Regions from separate parts of the Rahnella sp. NRRL B-41462 genome, predicted to be linked through region 2. Evidence: predicted binding sites of a transcription regulator. Region 2 holds the regulator's gene; the other holds the start of a gene.

Region 1 (3,257 bases), on a different contig from region 2:
TATTGACCTGCCGGATATGGCGGTAGGGATTTATGACTGGGCGCTGATTGCCGATCACCATTTACAGCGCCTGACGCTGATTTGCCATGGTGACATTTCTGAACGTTTACGCTGGCTGGCCCAGTACCAACCTGTTCCTTCTCCTGCGCCTTTCTGTTTACATGCGCCGTGGCGGGCAAATATGAGCCGCGAAGAATACGGTGAGAAATTCCGTAAGATTCAGGAATATATTCACAGTGGTGATTGCTATCAGATCAATCTGGCGCAGCGGTTTTCGACGGAATACAGCGGCGATGAATGGCAGGCTTTCCTGCGCCTCAATCAGGCTAACCGCGCCCCTTTCTCCGCGTTTCTGCGTCTGCCGGAAAATGCCGTTGTCTGTCTTTCACCCGAGCGTTTCATCTGGCTGAAAGACGCTGAGATCCAGACCCGTCCGATTAAGGGAACGCTGCCGCGCTGCGAAGATCCGACTGAGGATATGCAGCAGGCAGAACGACTGGCGGCATCGGAAAAGGATCGCGCCGAAAACCTGATGATTGTCGATTTGCTGCGTAACGATATCGGCCGCGTGGCGACACCCGGCAGTGTGCGGGTGCCGGAGCTGTTCGTTGTGGAGCCCTTCCCCGCCGTCCATCATCTGGTCAGCACGATCACCGCCCGGTTACCCGAAACCTGTCACGCCAGCGCCTTATTGCGTGCCTGTTTCCCCGGTGGCTCCATTACCGGTGCGCCCAAAGTGCGTGCCATGGAAATTATCGAAGAACTTGAACCGCACCGGCGCAACGGCTATTGCGGCAGCATTGCATATCTGAGTTGCTGCGGCACGATGGACAGCAATATCACCATCCGCACATTGCTCACCGCACAGGGCAAAATTTACTGCTGGGCGGGTGGCGGGATCGTCGCTGACAGTCAGGAACAGGCGGAATATCAGGAAACTTTTGATAAGATTGCCCGTATTCTGCCTGAATTAGGAGAAATACAGCCGTGACGCTGCTGGAACAACACGCGCCCTTACAGACGTTTTCACCTGCCGTGGAAGATTTCATCCTGCGTTTTCAATTGCAGCAGCCGCGCCTGCCTGCTGCGGCGTTGCGCGGAACCCGCCACGCCGCTGTGTTGATCCCGATTATTTGTCGTCCGGAACCGACCCTTTTACTGACGCGCCGGTCCGATCAGTTGCGTAAACACGCCGGCCAGGTCGCCTTTCCCGGTGGTGCAGCAGATGCTTCCGATGCCTCGATTATTGCCACCGCATTACGCGAAGCGCATGAAGAGGTCGCGATCCCCCCTGAACAGGTTCATATATTAGGCACACTGTCGCCGCAGGACAGCAGCAGCGGTTTTCAGGTCACGCCGGTTATCGGGCTGTTGCCTGTTGATGTACCACTGCATCCCGCGGAAGATGAAGTCGCCGAGTTGTTTGAAATGCCGCTGCGGGAAGCCTTTGATCTCGCACGTTATCACCCCCTGGATATTCACCGCAGAGGCACTCATCACCGGGTTTATCTGTCCTGGTATCAGCAACAATTTGTCTGGGGGCTGACGGCGGGAATCATCCGTCAGTTGGCCCGGCAGGTTGAAGTCTGAGCTCAGTGATTACATTACGATCACACTTTTGCATCAAATAAGTTTATTTCATGCGAAAAATGAAACTTTTGCCTCTCAGCCCTTTTAAACTATAAGTCTATCCATAAGAACAAGAGACCCGTCCATAAGGGCTGTCTCTGGTGTTGGTTCATTTATGGAAGCCAGGGATCCCGTTCCCTGCCGCAATCTATTACAGGAGTATTCGACGTGATTAGCGTTTTCGACATGTTCAAGGTCGGGATTGGCCCTTCCAGTTCCCATACTTTGGGCCCGATGAAAGCAGGCAAACAGTTCGCTGATGACCTGCTGGAAAAGGGCATGATGCCTGCCGTTACGCGTGTCGCCGTGGACGTTTTTGGTTCTTTGTCTCTGACAGGTAAAGGCCACCACACAGATATCGCCATTATTTTAGGTCTGGCGGGCAATCAGCCAGATACCGTCGACATCGACGGCATTCCACATTTTATCCGCGACGTTGAGCAACGTGAGCGTCTGCCGCTGGGCGGAACCCAGCATGAAGTCGATTTCCCACGTGATACCGGTATGGTGTTCCGCGGGGAGAATTTACCGCGTCACGAAAACGCCATGCAAATTCACGCTTTTGCTGGCGACAAGATGATTTACAGCAAAACCTATTACTCGGTCGGCGGCGGCTTTATCGTTGATGACGAGCATTTCGGTCAGCCTGTGCTGGATGAAGTGGCGGTGCCGTACAGCTTTAATTCGGCCAGTGAAATGCTGGCAAAATGTAAGGAAACCGGGCTGTCATTATCCGGCCTGGTGATGAAAAACGAGCTGGCGCAGCACAGTAAGCAGGACATTGAGCAGTATTTCGAGAAGATCTGGCACACCATGCAGGCCTGTATCGATCGCGGCCTGAATACCGAAGGCGTTCTGCCTGGCCCGTTGCGGGTGCCGCGTCGTGCTTCTGCCCTGCGCCGGATGCTGGTGTCAAACGACAAACTTTCCAGTGACCCGATGAACGTGATCGACTGGGTGAATATGTTTGCCCTCGCGGTTAACGAAGAAAATGCGGCGGGCGGACGTGTCGTGACGGCGCCCACCAACGGCGCATGCGGCATTGTGCCTGCGGTGCTGGCGTATTATGACCAGTTCATTCAGTCGGTCAGCCCGGACATTTATCTGCGTTATTTCCTGAGTTCCGGTGCTATCGGTATTCTGTATAAAATGAATGCGTCGATTTCAGGCGCAGAAGTGGGCTGTCAGGGTGAAGTTGGCGTAGCCTGTTCAATGGCGGCGGCAGGCTTGACGGAATTGCTGGGCGGCAGCCCGGAACAGGTATGCGTTGCGGCCGAAATTGGCATGGAACACAATCTGGGATTAACCTGTGACCCTGTTGCCGGACAGGTTCAGGTACCGTGCATCGAACGTAATGCCATCGCGTCAGTGAAAGCCATTAATGCCGCCCGTATGGCATTACGCCGCACCAGTGAGCCGAGAGTTTCATTGGATAAAGTCATTGAGACAATGTACGAAACCGGTAAAGATATGAATTCCAAATATCGGGAAACCTCGCGTGGCGGTCTGGCGATTAAGGTTCAGTGCGACTGATCCGGTCGAAAAGATGACCTCTTCCTGCGGTATTTTCAGGTTGTATTAATTTCAACCAATTTACCGCAGGAAATACCACCTGGCCGGTAGCCGGC
Region 2 (3,257 bases):
TACCGGTTTTGATTGCAGCGGCTTAGTCTATTACGCCTACAAAGATTTGATCCGTATTAAAATGCCACGCACAGCGAATGAAATGTATCACCTGCGCGATGCGGCTCCGGTCAAACGCGGCGAACTTGAAAGCGGTGATCTGGTGTTCTTCAGAATCAATAACCGCGGCGCTGCAGACCATGTTGGTGTTTACGTGGGGAACGGCAAGTTTATTCAGTCTCCAAGAACGGGCGAAGACATTAAAATCACCTCTCTCGGCGACGATTACTGGCAAGATCATTATGTGGGTGCACGCCGGGTAATGACGCCGAAAACGATCCGATAATAAACAATTCGTTAAGTCTGAAGTTTCGCTAATCAGCCATTGAATAGCATTTAACGAAGAGTTTCTGCAGGGAAGAGTATCGGCGGTAACGGCCACTGCGTAAAATTGAAAAGGGCGATTCCTGTAACAGGAATCGCCCTTTTTTATAGCGGTTCACTTACTGAATCAGTTCATCACCGCAGTGAAGCTGAAAGCGATAATCATAAGCAAAGCGCATACCGTGGTGATCAACGATAATTTCAGGTTGCTGTCCATCAAACCCCCCTTTCGGATCAAATTGTGGCATTTTTTAAGCCACACTAATTGTGTGCCAACGCATTTTCGCATAATTAACATTTAAAATCTTGTGCTGAATGACAATGTATCCCTGAGAATTTTACTTCCACTTTCCTGCATTATAAGAGAAAATTGTCGGTTAACACGCCTGTGTGCCGGTTGATTTCACCCGAGAGCATTTCACGCCTCATTCTGAAGAATCCACCCAACGATTTCACTGCCCTTTTAGAAGCCAGCAGTGAGATCCACGCAAGCAAACGATTAACATAATGCTAACGTGCTGAAACACGTGAGTTCAGGAGTCATTGTTTACATGGCAACGATTAAAGATGTCGCAAAGCGCGCTGGCGTTTCCACTACAACCGTGTCGCACGTCATCAATAAAACACGTTTCGTCGCCGAAGAAACCAAAGAAGCGGTTCTCCTTGCAATCAAAGAGTTACATTACTCGCCGAGTGCTGTAGCCCGCAGTCTGAAGGTCAATAACACCAAAACGATCGGTCTGCTTGCCACCTCCAGCGAAGCGCCCTATTTTGCCGAAGTGATTGAAGCCGTAGAAAACAGCTGCTTCTCCAAAGGCTATACGCTGATTTTGTGTAACTCGCATAATAATCTGGAAAAACAACAAGCCTACCTGCAAATGCTGGCGCAAAAACGCGTCGATGGCTTGCTGGTGATGTGCGCGGAATATCCTGATGAGTTGCTCAATATGCTCGAGGAGCACCGTTCGATCCCAATGGTGGTCATGGACTGGGGCGAAGCGCGTAAGAACTTCACCGACAGCATTATTGATAATGCTTTCGAAGGGGGTTACATGGCCGGGCGTTATCTGATTGAACGCGGTCATCGTGATATTGGGGTGATCCCGGGCCAACTGGCACGTAATACCGGCGGTGGCCGCTTCCAGGGTTTTGTGAAAGCACTGACTGAAGCCAATATTCCGCTGCGTGACGAATGGGTGGTTCAGGGCGATTTCGAGCCGGAATCGGGCTATCAGGCGATGCATAAAATTCTGATGCAGAAGCACCGCCCGACTGCCGTATTTTGTGGCGGCGATGTGATGGCAATGGGCGCAATCTGTGCCGCAGACGAACTGGGCCTGCGCGTTCCTCAGGATATTTCCGTGATCGGTTACGACAATGTGCGTAACGCCCGTTACTTCTCCCCCGCGCTGACAACCGTGCATCAGCCGAAAGAACGTCTGGGTGAAATGGCCTTTACCATGTTGCTGGACAGAATTGTCAGTAAGCGTGAAGAGTCTCAGACCATTGAGGTGCATCCGAAACTGGTCGAACGCCGTTCCGTAGCCGATGGTCCGTACCGCGATTACCGCCGTTAACAGATATCGAACGCCTGCAGATGCAGGCGTTTTTTTCTAATCACGCAGCCATTCCTGATTCATGGTTTCTGTATCGCCCATATATTCCAGCAACCAGGCCAGCGAGGGTGACGGATTGCTTTGATCCCACGTCAGGCAACACGGGCTGTCGGGAAACGTATTTTCCAGCGTCAGCACCTGCAACTTTTTCTGTTCTATCCACGGCGTGACGCGATGAACCGGCATCATACCCACGCATAAGCCTTCGGTCAGGCATTCCAGCGCACAGGTCCAGTCTGGCACGACCAGCCGCCGCTGGTTATCAAGCGTCCATGTATCCCGCTTAGGCAATGTCCGGGAGGTGTCTTCCAGACAGAGTGCAGGATAAGGCCGCAACTCATCATCATTCAGCGCGCCGGATAACTGAGCCAGCGGATGTTGCGGGCTGACGACGCAATGCCAGTCCATAAATCCCATGTCACGAAAACTGAAGCCCCCGCCAACCGGTATCGCGCGTGTAGCACCGATCGCCACGTCTGCCCGCCCGTCAACCAGCGCATCCCAGACACCATTAAACACTTCTGAGTGAATAATGAGTTCGGTGTCCGCAAAATGGCGGTAGAAATCGAGCACCAGACGCCGTGTCCGTGCGGGTTTTACAATCCGGTCAACCGCCACACGTAATTCGCCGCGCCAGCCGTTCGCCACCTGCTGACACTGCCGGCGCGTGGCTATCATTTTTTTTGTCAGAATCCGCGCTTCATCGACAAAAACCTTTCCCGCAGGCGTCAGTACCACGTCACGATGGCGACGTTCAAACAACGGCACGGCCAGCCACTGCTCAAGCTGACGGACGGTATAGCTGATAGCAGAAGGCACACGGTGCAAATCTTGCGCTGCCGCACTAAAACTACCTGTTCTTGCCACGGCATCTACCACTTCAAGGGCGTATTCTGACCACATAATTCAGCCTTCAATATTTTTGATAGCAGAGTGCAAATATTAGCGTTTCACAAGCCTGTTATCAAAGCGTTAAACTCCGCCTCCGGTATGTAATCTGCATCACATCATCTGCAATAAATAAATTAACGAGACGATAATGAAACCCTCCTTTGGATTTATGCTCTATCTTGCGGGACTGAGCATGCTGGGCTTTTTAGCCACTGATATGTATCTGCCTGCGTTCAGCGCCATGCAAACCAGTCTGATGACCAGCCCCGGAATGATCAGCGCAAGTCTGAGCATTTTTCTCGGCGGATTTGCTCTCGGTCAGTTGTTATGGGGGCCGTTGTCAGACAGGATCGGCCGTAAACCGGTATTGCTTCTTGGTCTGACACT

What was found. Region 2 encodes PurR, which represses purine synthesis genes. Its sites were predicted from a motif close to CANGCAAACGTTTGCNTG; they were not measured.
Region 1: UC14_RS21890 (L-serine ammonia-lyase) is a predicted target of PurR. The motif match lies at 1,753-1,770, and genes of this name have one in related genera.

The regions. Positions count from the first base shown of each region.
Region 1 covers NZ_JYDF01000103.1:29,008-32,264, reverse strand. Annotated here, with positions in the region: gene pabB (aminodeoxychorismate synthase component 1) at 1-991, shown strand, start outside; gene UC14_RS21895 (CoA pyrophosphatase) at 988-1,590, shown strand; gene UC14_RS21890 (L-serine ammonia-lyase) at 1,798-3,162, shown strand.
Region 2 covers NZ_JYDF01000005.1:65,226-68,482, reverse strand. Annotated here, with positions in the region: gene UC14_RS01720 (C40 family peptidase) at 1-325, shown strand, start outside; gene UC14_RS27260 (YnhF family membrane protein) at 491-580, opposite strand; gene purR (HTH-type transcriptional repressor PurR) at 915-1,940, shown strand; gene punR (DNA-binding transcriptional activator PunR) at 1,977-2,882, opposite strand; gene punC (purine nucleoside transporter PunC) at 3,019-3,257, shown strand, end outside.